DNA from 4 places in the Streptomyces sp. NPDC003379 genome. Region 1 is predicted to be linked to each of the others. Evidence: riboswitches for the same ligand, from Rfam matches in the RefSeq annotation. Region 1 holds a riboswitch; each other region holds the start of a gene.
The links. A riboswitch is a leader RNA that binds a small molecule or an ion and turns the genes downstream of it on or off. The one in region 1 is predicted to bind cobalamin.
Positions count from the first base shown of each region.

Region 2: it holds a riboswitch for cobalamin, as region 1 does, so the genes downstream of both, cobN (cobaltochelatase subunit CobN) here and ACWDVB_RS28570 (cobalamin biosynthesis protein) in region 1, are expected to answer to the same signal.
Region 3: it holds a riboswitch for cobalamin, as region 1 does, so the genes downstream of both, ACWDVB_RS10965 (ribonucleoside-diphosphate reductase subunit alpha) here and ACWDVB_RS28570 (cobalamin biosynthesis protein) in region 1, are expected to answer to the same signal.
Region 4: it holds a riboswitch for cobalamin, as region 1 does, so the genes downstream of both, ACWDVB_RS03290 (ABC transporter substrate-binding protein) here and ACWDVB_RS28570 (cobalamin biosynthesis protein) in region 1, are expected to answer to the same signal.

Region 1 covers NZ_JBSFRK010000034.1:44,043-47,728, reverse strand. Annotated here, with positions in the region: gene ACWDVB_RS28575 (cobyric acid synthase) at 1-667, opposite strand, end outside; gene ACWDVB_RS28570 (cobalamin biosynthesis protein) at 676-1,629, opposite strand; cobalamin riboswitch at 1,737-1,887, opposite strand; gene ACWDVB_RS28565 (hypothetical protein) at 2,023-2,247, opposite strand; gene ACWDVB_RS28560 (anion permease) at 2,260-3,561, opposite strand.
Region 2 covers NZ_JBSFRK010000001.1:333,892-337,577, reverse strand. Annotated here, with positions in the region: gene cobN (cobaltochelatase subunit CobN) at 1-1,544, opposite strand, end outside; cobalamin riboswitch at 1,585-1,710, opposite strand; gene ACWDVB_RS01440 (cobalamin biosynthesis protein CobG) at 1,822-3,192, shown strand; gene ACWDVB_RS01435 (precorrin-8X methylmutase) at 3,230-3,686, shown strand, end outside.
Region 3 covers NZ_JBSFRK010000009.1:99,914-103,599, forward strand. Annotated here, with positions in the region: gene ACWDVB_RS10965 (ribonucleoside-diphosphate reductase subunit alpha) at 1-1,961, opposite strand, end outside; cobalamin riboswitch at 2,090-2,212, opposite strand; gene ACWDVB_RS10970 (GNAT family N-acetyltransferase) at 2,318-2,812, opposite strand; gene mctP (monocarboxylate uptake permease MctP) at 2,889-3,686, opposite strand, start outside.
Region 4 covers NZ_JBSFRK010000002.1:161,615-165,300, forward strand. Annotated here, with positions in the region: gene ACWDVB_RS03285 (FecCD family ABC transporter permease) at 1-172, opposite strand, end outside; gene ACWDVB_RS03290 (ABC transporter substrate-binding protein) at 295-1,257, opposite strand; cobalamin riboswitch at 1,302-1,421, opposite strand; gene ACWDVB_RS03295 (Mov34/MPN/PAD-1 family protein) at 1,430-1,852, opposite strand; gene ACWDVB_RS03300 (amino acid permease) at 1,954-3,459, opposite strand.

The DNA of each region.
Region 1 (3,686 bases):
GCCCCGGTTCGAGGAGCGAGACGTCGCCGCGGAACTTGTTGACGAGATACCCGGCCACCAGCTCCTGGTCGGCCGCGCTCAGCAGCGCCGTCGTCCCGAAGAAGGAGGCGAACACCCCGCCCCGGTCGATGTCCCCGACCACAAGGACGGGGAAGCGGGCGGCCCGCGCGATGCCCATGTTCACGATGTCGGTGCGCCGCAGATTGATCTCGGCGGGGCTGCCCGCGCCCTCACAGATCACGGCGTCGTAGCTGCCCCGGAGTTCTTCGAGGCACCCCACGACGGTGTCGAGCAGCGCCGCCTGGCGCCCCCCGTGCAGCCTTTCCCCGGGGGACGACCCCCCAGGCCCCCCGAAGAACCCGCGCGCGCTCATCTCGCCCACCGGCTTGCCCATGAGTACGACCTGACTCGACCGGTCGCTGCCCGGCTTGAGCAGTACGGGATTCATCAGGGCGCTCGGCTCGACGCGGGCGGCCTGCGCCTGCATGGCCTGCGCCCGGCCGATTTCGGCGCCCTCGCGGGTGACGAAGGAGTTGAGGGACATGTTCTGCGCCTTGAACGGCGCGACGGCGACGCCCTTGCGGGCCAGCCACCGGCAGATCCCCGCGGTGACGACGCTCTTCCCGGCGTCCGAGGTGGTCCCGGCGACCAGTAGTCCACCACTCATGAGCTTCTTCACGGGGTTCTCCTTGACCGTGACCGACGGAGTACTTCCCGCGCGCCCACCGCGACGCCCAGCGCAAGCCAGCCGACCCGGCGGGAGAGTTTCGCGGCCCGCTCGATGTCCGCGACGTCGACGTCCCGTCCGTCCGCGTTCAGGACGGGCCGGTGCTCGACCCGCCCCGCGTACGAGAGGGTCCCGCCGAGCCGTACGCCGAGGGCGCCCGCGAAGGCGGCCTCGACGGGACCGGCGTTGGGGCTCGGGTGCTTGGCGGCGTCCGCGCGCCAGGCCCGCAGGGCGCCCCGGGGCGAATCCCCGGCCAGCGCCGCGAGGCCCGCCGTGAGCCGCGCTCCGGGCCACCCGAAGACGTCGTCGAGCCGTGCGGAAGCCCACCCGTACCGCCGGTACGTGGGCGACTTGTGCCCGACCATGGCGTCCAGGGTGTTCACGGCGCGGAAGGCGACAAGCCCGGGCACTCCGCCGACGGCGCCCCACACCAGCGCCCCGACCACCGCGTCCGAGGTGTTCTCGGCGACGGACTCGACGACGGCCCGCGCGATCCCGTCGGCGTCCAGCGCCTGCGGGTCCCGTCCGCACAGATGCGGCAGCCGCTCCCTGGCCACCTCGATGTCCCCGGCTTCGAGCGCGCCGCCGATGGCCCGCGCCTCCCGCCCGAGCGAGGTCCCGCCGACGACGGCCCAGGTGGCGGCGGCGGTCAGCGCGATGGACGCGGTGGGGCAGCGGCGTACAAGTCGGGAGGCGAGCGCGGCGGCACCCGCCGCGCCCCCGGCGCACACCACGGCGTGCAGCGCGCCCCACCCGCGGTGGTCCCGCCACAGCACCCGCTCGACGGCACCCGCCGCACGCCCGAACGCGGCGACCGGATGGCCCCGGCGGGGATCGCCGAGCAGCAGGTCACCGAGGAGGCCGGCGGCGGCGCCGTACGCGAAGTCGCGATCGGCACTCATGGGCTCAGCCGACCGCTGTGCCGAGGAGGGAGCTGACGCTCGGGAACTGGTCCGGCAGTGGGCGGCCGCGCATGGCGATATGTCCTCACTCAGGGTGTCCGCGCCCTGGTTCGACGTGATCGGCGGCGAGAGTTCCTGGCTGACGGGAGCGTCGGGGACGGTTTCCCGGTGACAGTGGCGGGACCGCGCCGGATTCGCACCGGCTTCCTCTTCTGCCGCCGTAGTTGGCCCCGGAAGTCCACCACGCCCCGCGAACGCCCGTCAACTCGCCGTTGACCTGCGGCGGGAGAGTGTGCGGAGCCCCACAGCAGAGCCTCACAGCGGGGCCCCGGACATGACGGTGGGGTGCGGGACGCGCACGCACGTCCCGCACCCCACCCGAAGCTTCTGCCGTCAGGCGACGATCAGATAGATGCCGTACGCCACGGCCGCCGCGCACAGCGCGAAGCAGGCGTACGCGCCGGTGCGCGCCATGGCCGCGGAGCCGCCGCCCGAGGCGGACGCCGTCTCCTGCTTGGAGAGACCGACGACGCCAAGGGTGAACAGGCCCACGAGAGCCACCGTCACGGCGAGGCTGACTCCGAAGACGGAACCGAGAGCTGCCCAGTCGATGTTCATGCTGATGTGTCCTTAAACCGTCGCGGGCCTGGCGGGGTCCGCCATGGCGCCGGTCGTGGTCGTGGTCGGGGCCGAGATGGTGGCCCTGACCGGGTCGTCGGAGGAGGCGTCCGCGGCGGCCATCGCGCCCGTCGGGGGCGGCGTGACGGCGGCGATCGCGGTGGTCACGACGCCCGCGGGCTCGACGTCCGCGGTGGTGCCGTCGTGGCGGATCTCGTCGTCGGTGACGTTGGTGTGGTCGACGGCGTTGCGCCGCGAGAGCACCCAGATGACCGCCGAGCCCGCGATGAGCAGCGCGGCGGTGACCGCGACGCCCCAGGGGCCCTGCTTGGTGAGGAACTCGGCGCCCGCACCGACCAGGCCGGCGGCCGGCAGGGTCAGGCCCCACGCGATGAACATGCGGCTCGCGGTCGACCAGCGGACCACGCCGCCCTTGCGGCCGAGGCCCGCGCCCATCACGGCGCCGGAGCAGGACTGGGTGGTGGAGAGCGAGAAGCCCAGGTGCGAGGAGGCAAGGATGACCGTCGCGGCGCTGGTCTGGGCGGCGAAGCCCTGCTGCGGCTGGAGGTCGGTGAGGCCCTTGCCCATGGTGCGGATGATGCGCCAGCCGCCGAGGTACGTGCCGAGCGCGATGGCGACACCGGCCGAGACGATGACCCACATCGGGGGGTTCGAGCCGGGGTTCAGGACGCCGCCGGTGACCAGGGCGAGCGTGATGATGCCCATGGTCTTCTGCGCGTCGTTCGTGCCGTGGGCCAGCGAGACGAGGCCCGCGGACGCGATCTGGCCCGCGCGGTAGCCCTTGGCCGTCGCCCTGGTGTCGGTGTTGCGGCCGATGCGGTACGTCAGTCGCGTGGCCACCATCGCGGCGAGACCCGCCACGAGGGGCGCGGCGAGGGCCGGGATCAGGATCTTGGTGACGACGGTGCCGCCGTTGATCGAGGACCAGCCCATCGACATGACCGCGGCGCCGATGAGGCCGCCGAAGAGCGCGTGGGAGGAGCTGGAGGGCAGGCCCACCAGCCAGGTCAGCAGATTCCAGAGGATCGCGCCGACGAGCGCGGCGAAGATGACCTCGGTCTTGAGGCCGTCCTCGTTGACGATGCCGCCGGAGATCGTCTTGGCGACTTCGACGGAGAGGAAGGCGCCGACGAGGTTGAGCACGGCGGACATGGCCACCGCCGTCTTGGGCTTGAGAGCGCCGGTCGAGATGGTCGTCGCCATCGCGTTGGCAGTGTCGTGGAAACCGTTCGTGAAATCGAACACGAGAGCGGTAACGATCACGATCCCGAGGAGAAGCGTGATGTGTTCCATTTACCCAGGCTTCTGTTGGACGTCAGTGGCATGTGGAACGTAGGCAACCTGGGTGAACGGAAAGTGAACTGGATCGGGCATCACGGTGACCCGAAGCGGAGTCTCGTCGATCCGTATCGATCAGG
Region 2 (3,686 bases), on a different contig from region 1:
TCGTCGGCGGACGCGGCGATCCAGCGGTACGCCGCCAAGTAGTGGTGCGACGGCGGCAGATCGGGGTCGTGGTAGATCGCGATGGGGTTCTCGCCGAAGCCGCGCGGCGGCTGGATGAGGATGAGCAGGTTCCCGCGCCGCAGCGCCGCGAGCACGATGTCGCCCTCGGGGTCGCCCCCCTGGCCCACGCGCGAGCGGTCCAGGAACATCTCGCCGGGCGGCGGCCCCCAGTGCCGCTCGACCGAGTCGCGCAGCTCCCGCGGCAGCGTCGCGTACCAGCGCTTGTAGGCGGCGGCCGGGATGCGGACGGGGTTGGCGGCCAGCTGCTCCTCGGTGAGCCACTCCCGGTCGTGCCCGCCCGCGTCGATCAGCGCGCGGATGAGTTCGTCGCCGTCACCGGAGACGAGGCCGGGGATGTCGGCCTCGGGACCGAAGTCGTAGCCCTCGACGCGCAGCCTGCGCAGCAGCGCGACGGCGGACGCGGGGGTGTCCAGGCCGACCGCGTTGCCGATCCGCGAGTGCTTGGTCGGGTACGCGGAGAGGACGAGGGCCAGGCGCTTGTCGGCGGCCGGGATGTGCCTCAGGCGCGCGTGGCGTACGGCGATACCGGCGACCCGGGCCGCGCGCTCGGCGTCCGCGACGTACGCGGGGAGCCCGTCCTCGTCGATCTCCTTGAACGAGAACGGCACGGTGATGAGCCGGCCGTCGAACTCCGGCACCGCGATCTGGCTCGCGGCGTCCAGCGGCGAGACGCCCTCGTCGTTCTCCTCCCAGGCCGAACGCGACCCGGTCAGGCAGAGCGCCTGGAGGATCGGCACGTCGAGGCCGGTCAGCGCGCCCGCGTCCCACGACTCGTCGTCGCCGCCCGCGGAGGCCTCGGCGGGCTTGGTGCCACCGGCGGCGAGGACGGTGGTGACGATGGCGTCGGCGGCGCGCAGCTCGTCGATCAGCTCCGGCTCGGGGGCGCGCAGCGAGGCCACGTACAGCGGCATCGGGCGGGCGCCCGCGTCCTCGATGGCGCCGCACAGGGCGTCCACGAAGGCGGTGTTGCCGCTCATGTGGTGGGCGCGGTAGTAGAGCACCGCGATGGTCGGGCCCTCGACCGCGCGAGCGGTGCGCTCCAGCGGGCCCCAGGACGGGGCGGGCGCCGGCGGGTCGAAGCCGTGGCCGGTGAGGAGCACGGTGTCGGAGAGGAAGCGGGCGAGCTGCTCCAGGTTCGCGGGGCCGCCGTGCGCGAGGTAGGCGTGCGCCTCGGCGGCGATGCCGATCGGCACGGTCGAGGAGGCCATGAGCTGGGCGTCGGGCGCCTGTTCACCGGTGAGCACGACCACCGGCAGGCCGCTGGCGGTGAGCTGGTCCAGGCCGTCCTGCCAGGCGCGGACGCCGCCGAGGAGGCGTACGACGACGAGGTCGGCGCCGTCGAGGAGCGAGGGCAGCTCGGTGAGGTCCAGGCGGGAGGGGTTGGCGAACCGGTAGTCGACCGGCCCTCCCGCCGCGCGGGCGCTGAGCAGATCGGTGTCGGAGGTCGACAGCAGCAGAAGCATGCGGGCGCAGGCCTTCCTCGGGGTGTCCGCGCCCCGGGTGGTCGTATGGACGGCAGGAGTTCCTGGCTCACCCCACGTCGGTGGGGCTCACAGTGGCGGGACCGCGCCGGATTCGCACCGGCCTTCCTCCCCAGGGTCCTGGTGGACCCACGCCGTCGCTGGCGTCGACGGACCTGGCGGCCCGCCGCCTGCATAGTAAGTCCTGCCCACCTCCGGTGGGGCGGCCGCCTGCCGGGACGGCCCGCCTCGGGAGGCGACCCGGCGGATCGGCGTGGGTATGCTCGCCGCCATGCCGCCCACCCGAGCAACCTCCACAAAACAGGGCGAACCCCCCATACGTGAGCGGATGCGCGACCGGGGTGACGCCTGCCCCGGAGCCCTCCGCCTGCACCGCGCCGACGACGGCGCGCTGGCCCGACTCCGCCTGCCCGCAGGGCTGCTGACGTCCCGTCAGGCGGCGGCGCTGGCCGACGCGGCGGAGCGCTTCGCGGACGGGAATCTCAGCGTCACCTCACGCGGCAACGTCGAGCTGCGCGGCCTCGGCGACGACTGCGGCGGGGCGCTCGCCGCGCTGCTCCAGGACGCGGGCCTGCTGCCCTCCGCACGCCATGAACGCGTCCGGAACGTGGTGGCCTCCCCGCTGGCAGGACTCGACCGACTCGGCCACGCCGACGTGCAGTTGTGGGCCCGTGAGCTGGACCGGCTCCTGTGCGCCGAGGAGTGGACGACAGCACTTTCCGGCCGCTTCCTGTTCGTCCTGGACGACGGGCGCGGGGACGTGGCCGGGCTCGGCGGCGATGTGACCTTGATCGCAGAATCGGGCGGCACGGTGCTGGTACGCGTCGGGGACGGGACCCAGCGCCTGCCGGGCCCCGCCGCCCCGCGCGCCGCCCTCGCCGCGGCCGACGCCTTCCTCACCGCGGCCCGCGAGGCGGGCAACGGCGCCTGGCGGGTAACGGAACTGCCCGAGGGGCAGAGCGTGGACCTGACGGGAGCGCTCGCGAGGGCGGGCTTGGCGGGGGTGCCGGTGCCGCCGGGCGCCGCGGAGGCTGTGCCGGTGCCGCCGGGCGCCTCGCCGACTGACCCCGCTTCGACCGACGGTTCGACGGTCGTGCCCGCATCCGCGCCGCCCGTGCGCAGCGCCCCGCCCGCTCCCGGTGTCGTCGGGCACGCCGTCGTGGTGAGCGCCTCCCTCGGCCGGGTGAGCGCCGCGCAGTGGCGTGCGCTGCTCCCCGCGCCCGGCGGGGAGATCCGGGTCACCCCCTGGCGCGGCTTCGTCATCCCGGGCTTCGCCGACGAGGGGGCGGCGCGTGAACGGCTGCGTGCGCTGGCCGACGTCGGCTACCTCACCGACCCCGCATCGCCCTGGCTCGGCGTCGGCGCCTGCGCCGGGCGGCCCGGCTGCGGCAAGTCCCTCGCCGACGTCCGCGCCGACGCCGTCCCCGGCGCCGGGGGCCTGCCCGTCCACTGGTCCGGCTGCGAGCGGCGGTGCGGGCATCCGCGCGGCGACTGGGTGGACGTACTCGCGACCGGGGAGGGGCGGTACGAGGTGACGGTGCGTACCGGCGGCACGGCGGCGCCCGTGAGCGGCGCCACCTTGACCGAGACGGTGACGACAGCACGTACGAACGTACGACGACATCCGTAATCATGACAGCAACGGCCACGAGATGAGCGAGAGCACAGTGTTCGACTACGAGAAGGACGGCGCGGCGATCTACCGCGAGTCCTTTGCCACCATCCGCGCGGAGGCGGACCTCGCCGGTCTGCCCGCCGACGTCAGCCAGGTCGCGGTGCGGATGATCCACGCCTGCGGGATGGTCGACCTCGTCCGCGATCTCGCCTTCAGCCCGCGCGTGGTGGCCGACGCCCGCAAGGCGCTGCGCGACGGCGCGCCGATCCTCTGCGACGCGAACATGGTCGCCAGCGGCGTCACACGCAAGCGGCTCCCCGCCGGCAACGACGTGATCTGCACCCTCACCGACCCGTCGGTCCCGGACCTCGCGGCGAAGCTCGGCACCACCCGCAGCGCCGCCGCCATGGAGCTGTGGCGCGACCGCCTCGAAGGCTCCGTCGTCGCCATCGGCAACGCCCCCACCGCGCTCTTCCGCCTCCTGGAGATGATCGAGGAGGGCGCCCCGC
Region 3 (3,686 bases), on a different contig from region 1:
AGCGTCTCGCGCTTGAAGAGGTTGGAGACCTGCGGCTCGATGCACTCGTAGACGCCCGCGATGGACGCGATGGTGGCGGTCGGCGCGATGGCGAGCAGCAGGGAGTTGCGCATGCCGGTGGTGGCGATGCGCGCCCGCAGAGCCGCCCACCGCTCCGGCCAGGTCAGCACGGCACCGTAGTGGTCGGGGTGCAGCACGCCGCGCGCGGTGCGGGTCTTCTCCCAGGCGGGCAGCGGCCCGTTGCGCTCGGCGAGGTCGGCCGAGGCCTCGTAGGCGGCGAGCATGATCCGCTCGGCGATGCGGGTGGAAAGGGCGCGCGCCTCGGGGGAGTCGAAGGGCAGCTTCAACTGGAAGAAGACGTCCTGGAGGCCCATCGCGCCGAGGCCCACCGGGCGCCACTTGGCGTTGGAGCGCCCGGCCTGCTCGGTCGGGTAGAAGTTGATGTCGACGACGCGGTCGAGGAAGGTGACGGCGGTACGGACGGTCTCGTCGAGCCGCTCCCAGTCGATGTCACCGGCGGCGGCGTCCACGAACGCGCCGAGATTGACCGAGCCGAGGTTGCAGACGGCCGTCTCGCCGTCGTCCGTGACCTCCAGGATCTCCGTGCAGAGATTGGAGGAGTGCACGGTGTGGCCCGGCTCCGCCGTCTGGTTGGCGGTGCGGTTGGCGGCGTCCTTGAACGTCATCCAGCCGTTGCCGGTCTGCGCGAGGGTGCGCATCATGCGGCCGTACAGCTCCCGGGCCGGGATGGTCTTCTTCGCGAGCCCGGCGGCCTCCGCCCCGCGGTAGGCGGCGTCGAACTGCTCGCCCCACAGGTCGACGAGGTCGGGCACGTCGGCCGGGGAGAACAGCGACCAGTCCTGGTCGGCGGCGACCCGGCGCATGAACTCGTCCGGGATCCAGTGCGCGAGGTTGAGGTTGTGCGTGCGGCGCGCGTCCTCACCGGTGTTGTCGCGCAGCTCCAGGAACTCCTCGATGTCGGAGTGCCAGGTCTCCAGGTAGACCGCGGCCGCGCCCTTGCGCCGGCCGCCCTGGTTCACGGCGGCGACCGAGGCGTCCAGGGTCTTCAGGAACGGCACGATGCCGTTGGAGTGCCCGTTCGTGCCACGGATCAGCGAGCCACGGGAACGGATGCGGGAGTACGAGAGTCCGATGCCGCCCGCGTGCTTGGAGAGCCGCGCGACCTGGTGGTAGCGGTCGTAGATCGAGTCCAGCTCGTCCAGCGGGGAGTCGAGGAGGTAGCAGGAGGACATCTGCGGGTGGCGGGTGCCGGAGTTGAAGAGCGTCGGCGACGACGGCAGGTAGTCCAGGCGGCTCATCAGGCGGTACAGCGCCGCCACCTCGTCCAGGGCGCGCTCGCTGCCGTCCTCCGCGAGGCCGCTCGCGACGCGCAGCATGAAGTGCTGCGGGGTCTCGATGACCTGCCGGGTGATCGGGTGGCGCAGCAGATAGCGGCTGTGCAGGGTGCGCAGACCGAAGTACTCGAAGCGGAAGTCGGCGCCGTCGGCGAGCGCGGCGTCCACCAGCGCGTCGAGCCGGGCCGCGTGCTCCGTCACGAAGGACGCCGTGCGGTCGGCGATCAGGCCCTCGCGGTGGCCGACCGCGATGGAGTCGGTGAAGGAGCGCACGTCCTGCGTCGCCGCCTCCTCGCGGATGCCGATCGACAGGAGCCTGGCCGCCAGCTTCGAGTACGCCGGGTCCTCGGAGATGAGCCCCGCGGCCGCCTCGGTCGCCAGTTCCCGCAGCTCCGCGGTGATCTCGGCGGCGGCCTTCGCGGACCGGCCCCGCAGCGCGGCGGCGGCGACCCGGCCGGGGTCGGCGTCGGGAAGGTCGGCGGTGAGGTCGGTCAGGGTGCGCAGCAGCGCGGCCCCTGGTCCGTCGGTTCCCTCGGCACCCTGGGTGGTCGGCATCGGCGTCGGCGTCGACGGCACTGACGCGGGTTCGGCAGGCGCGATGGTCACGTGGGGCACTCCCTCGCTCGGCTCTGGGCCAGGGGAGGGAAGGGCACACGGGCGCACCCGGGCAGGGCGGCGTACCGCGTCCACCGGCCCACTCCACGAGGCCCGGACGGTCGGCACCCGGGCCGGACGGCACGGGTGCGCTGTCGACAGGTCCTCGGACTCCGCGTACGCCAAATACGTACACATGCACCGTTGCGGGACAGTTCCGGACTTGCACCGGATTCCCCTGCGGCGACAGCGAGCACGAGCATACATCTTGTGCCGGGTCTCTGAAGCGGGCCCACATCTTGTGTCGGCTCGCAGGGGCGGTGCTTGGAGGAGTGTTGCTTGGAGGGGCGGTGCCCGGAGGGGTGTGCCTAGAGCCTCAGCTCGTACGTCAGCAGCGGTACCGTCTCGATCGGCCTCCAGTCGCGCTCGGGTGTCCGTACGAAGCCGATGCGCTCGTACAGCCGGTGGGCGGCGTGCATCGACGTCTGCGTGGACAGGACGAGCCCGGTGCGGCCCGCGTCCTTGGCGCGCCGCACACACTCGCGTACGAGCGTCTCGCCGGCGCCCCGGCCGCGCGCCTCGGGAGAGACGGCCAGCATCCGTATCTCGGCCTGGTTCTCGCGCGCGATGTCCGCCATCGGCCCGCCGGACGGGACGTAGGTGACGCAGCCGAGTATCCTCCCGTCCGCGGCGGCCACCAGGATGTCGGCGTCGGCCGCGCGCGCCGCCACGTCGCGCAGCACCGCGAGATAGGGGTCCTCGGCCCCGAAGTCCAGGTGCCCGCCGTCGAGATAGGCCTGCGCGGTGAGGGCGCCGAGCGCCTCGTACTCCTCGGGGTGTGCGTGTCTGATCGTGATGTCCATGCCGCGCAGTGTGCAACACGGGTACGACAGAGGGCCGCCGGTTTTTCCGGCGGCCCACGTCGTGACGGGGAGAGGCTCAGTGCCCGGCGCCCGCCGTCGCCTTCGGCAGTTCCTGGACGACGCCGGGGTCGCCCGCGTCCGCGGTGTAGTCCTCGGGGGAGGTCTCGTCGATGCCGTCCGGCGCCTTCAGCGCCCTGAGGACGAAGGTGAGGACCACGGTCACGACGACGTTCAGGACGAACGCGGTGAGGCCGATGTAGCCGATCTCGCCGATGCCCGGGATCGTGTCGGAGGAGCCGCCGAAGTGCTTCTGCGTCGGCGAGGCGACGCCGTACGCGGCCAGCGTGCCGTAGACCATGCCGACCGCCCAGCCCGCGAGCAGCGCCCAGCGGTGGAACCAGCGTGTGAACAGGCCGCCGACCAGCGCGGGCATCGTCTGGAGGATCCAGATGCCGCCGAGCAGCTGGAAGTTGATCGCGACGGTCTTGTCCATGGTGAGGACGAAGGCGAGCGCGCCGACCTTCACCATGAGCGAGACCATCTTGGAGACCTTGGTCTCCTGCGCGGGCGTCGCGTCGGGCTTGATGAAGTCCTTGTAGATGTTCCGGGTGAAGAGGTTCGCGGCCGCGATCGACATGATGGCCGCCGGGACCAGCGCGCCGATGCCGATGGCCGCGAAGGCCACGCCCGTGAACCAGTCCGGGAACATGGTCTCGAAGAGCTGCGGGATCGCCAACTGGCCGTTGTCCACCTTGATCCCGGCCGCGATCGCCATGAAGCCGAGCAGCGCGAGCAGGCCGAGCATCAGCGAGTACAGCGGCAGGATGGTGGTGTTGCGGCGGATCACGTCGCGGCTCTTGGAGGAGAGGGTCGC
Region 4 (3,686 bases), on a different contig from region 1:
CCAGTAGGACTCTGGGGAGTCTTACGTCCAGGACGATGGTTCTGAACGGGGAGGGTTCTGCTCTGCCGCTCAGGATCTCCAGGACCTGGCCCGGGGGGATTCTGACTGAGCCGAGGGCCAGCCCGGCGACTGTCGCTGCCGCGAGGGCTGCGGTGAGGGCTCCGCAGATCAAGAGGTGCCGCCCCTTTGACCTCGGTGTGTCGCCCTTCGGGCTCGTCCTCAAACGCCGGACGGGCTGAAACCTGCCTCCCCCGGGCCGGAACGGGCGCCGGACGGGCTCTGTTTCCTGGCCCCTCACAGCTGTGCCGCCAGCTTTCCCACCGCCTTGGGTGCTCTTACTCCCGTCACCGCGTCCGACAGCGGCAGCACCGCGAAGCGCTTGTGCTTGATGGCCGGGACGTCTGCCAGGGCCGGGTCGTCGAGGAGGCGCTGCTTCTTCTGGGCGACCGTCGTGGCGCCGTAGTCGAGGATCACGATGATCTCGGGCCGGCGCTCGACGACCGTCTCCCAGGACGCGTCGCCGAAGGACTTGTCCACGTCGGCGAAGACGTTGCGGCCGCCCGCCCGCTCGACGATGTCGTTGCCGATGCCCCGGCCGCCCAGCGTGAACGCCGTCTTGTCGCCGCTGTCGTAGACGAAGACCGGGACCGGCTTCCCGGCCTTCGACTTCTTCTCGGTGGCGGCCAGTTCACGCTTCGCGCCGCTCACCCACGTGTCGGCGCGTTCGCGCACCCCGAAGGTGGAGCCGACCTCGCGCACCTCGCGGTACACGTCGTCCATCGTGACCGGGCGCTTCGCGCAGCCCTCGATGTCGAGGCGGCTGTCGATGCCGGACTTGGCGAGCGCGGAGCGGCTGCGGCCGTCGCCCGCGAGGAAGGCGCTGGCGTAGCCGCCGTAGACGAAGTCGGGGTTGGCGGAGAGCAGCTTCTCGTAGGAGGGGTACTCCTTGGCGAGCACGGGGACGGACTTGTACGCCTTCTCGTACTTCGGCAGGACCTTGTCGTCGAGGTAGGCGGTTCCGGCGAGGCGGTCGCGCAGGCCCAGTTCCAGCATCACCTCGGTGACGTGCTGGTTCATGGTGACGGCGCGCTTCGGGGGTGCCTCGTACGTCGTCTTCACGCCGCAGTTGGTGACGGTGTACGGGAATCCGGCGGCCTTGGCGGCGGGCTTCCCGGAGTCGTCGCCGGGTGAGGCGGAGCATGCGGCGAGCGGGATCAGCAAGGTGGTCGCGACGAGGGCGCGTATGGGGCGGGACATGGCGGGGCTGCCTCCTCCAGGGGATTTCCGCGTCCCCTGCGTGGTGTGGAGAAGGGCGGCAGGTCAGTTCCTGACTCCCCCGCCCCCGCGTGGGGTGGGGTCACAGTGGCGGGACCGTGCCGGGTTCGCACCGGCTTCCTGGCTCCTGCCGCCCTAAGAAGGTGGTCGGGGGTCAGTATGCCTCGACGACCTGCACGTCTTCCTCGGTGACCTCGCCGTCCACGATGCGGTACGAGCGGAACTGGAAGGGGCCCGCGTCGTCGGCGTCCGCGGTGGAGACCAGGACGTAGTGGGCGCCGGGCTCGTTGGCGTAGCTGATGTCGGTGCGGGAGGGGTAGGCCTCGGTCGCGGTGTGCGAGTGGTAGATGACCACCGGCTCCTCGTCGCGGTCGTCCATCTCGCGGTAGAGCTTGAGCAGGTCACCCGAGTCGAACTCGTAGAAGGTGGGGGAGCGCGCGGCGTTCAGCATGGGGATGAACCGCTCGGGGCGGCCGGTGCCCGCCGGGCCCGCGACCACGCCGCATGCCTCGTCGGGGTGGTCCTGGCGCGCGTGCGCGACGATCTGGTCGTGGAGGGCCTGGGTGATGGTCAGCATGGCAGTCAGGATAAGCAGAGGGCCCGCGCCGTACCGGAATGTGGTACGGGCGGGCCCGAATGCTGGACAGGTGCCCCGAGAAGGTGCCTGCGGGGCCGGTGTCAGTCCTTCTCGACCGGCTCGCTGTCGGAGGCGACGGCGGCGGGGTACTTGCGCTTGTTGAACGCGGCGGCCTGCGGGTCGCGGCTCTTGAGGATCAGGTAGGCGACCCCGAGGATCGCGGCCCAGACCGGAGCGGCGTACAGCGAGACACGCGCGTCCTTGTCGACGCCCATCATCACGATGACCATGCCGATGAAGAGCAGCGCGAACCAGCTGGTGTACGGGGCTCCGGGCGCCTTGAAGGTGGACTGCGGCAGCTCGCCGCGGTCGGCCATGCGGCGGTAGCGGATCTGGCTGGCCAGGATCATGATCCAGGCCCACATGCCGGAGATGGTCGCGAAGGAGACGACGTAGTTGAACGCCTCGCCCGGCCACTGGTAGTTGATCCAGACGCCGACCAGCATGAACGCGGCGGAGGCCGTGGTGCCGACCAGCGGCAGGCCGTTCTTCGTGAGCTTGGTGAAGAACTTCGGGCCCTGGCCGTTGAGCGCCAGGTCACGCAGCATGCGGCCGGTGGAGTACATGCCGGAGTTGCAGGAGGAGAGCGCGGCGGTGAGGACCACGAAGTTCACGATCGCGGCGCCGACGCCGAGACCCATCTTCTCGAAGGCCGCGACGAACGGTGAGACGCCGGGCTGGAAGTGCGTCCACGGCACGACCGACAGGATCATGATCAGCGCGCCGACGTAGAAGACGGCGATGCGCCACGGCACGGTGTTGATGGCCTTGGGCAGGACGGTCTTCGGGTCCTTGGACTCGCCCGCGGTGACGCCGACCAGCTCGACGGCGAGGAAGGCGAACATCACGATCTGGAGGGTCATCAGCGTGGAGCCGATGCCGTTGGGGAAGAAACCGCCCTGGTTCCACAGGTGCGCCACGGTCGCGGTGTCACCGGCGTCGGAGAAGCCGATGGTGAGGATGCCGACGCAGATCAGGATCATGCCGATGATGGCGGTGACCTTGACCATCGAGAACCAGAACTCCAGCTCACCGAAGAGCTTCACGGAGATGAGGTTCGCGCCGTACAGGATGACCGTGAAGACGAGCGCGTACGCCCATTGTGGGAATGAGTCGTGTGTCCAGTACTGCATGTACTGGGCGGCCGCTGTGACTTCCGTGATGCCGGTGACGACCCAGAAGAGCCAGTACGTCCAGCCGGTCACGAATCCGAAGAACGGGCCCATGAACTCGCGTGCGTACTCCGCGAAGGAGCCCGACACGGCGCGGTACATGAGGAGCTCGCCGAGCGCCCGCATGATGAAGAAGATGACGAGGCCCGCGATGGCGTACGCCAGGATGAGGCTGGGGCCGGCCTTGTGAATGGCCTTGCCCGCGCCGAGGAACAGGCCGGTGCCGATGGCACCGCCGATCGCGATCATCTGGATCTGCCGGGCCCCCAGACCGCGCTGGTAGCCCTCGCCCTCGCCGGACGGGCCGCCTGCGGCCTGCACGGCACCATTGCCGTCGTGCCCGTCGTGCTGCTCTTCGACCTGCACTGAGGTCATGGTGACGCCTTTCTCCATGCTGATCCGCGCCCGCTTACCGCGTGAAGGCTGCGGATCAGGTCCTGATCCCCCCGGATATGTATGGAGTGCTACCGGCGGTCTGCCGGCCCGAGCGCCCTCGGCGACATGGGTGGCGTCACCGAGTGGTCGTGAAGATTTATCACGGCGGCAACAGTGAGGGAATCAGCCACCTGTGGCGCAGACCACAGGGAGAAGCGGACAAAGTT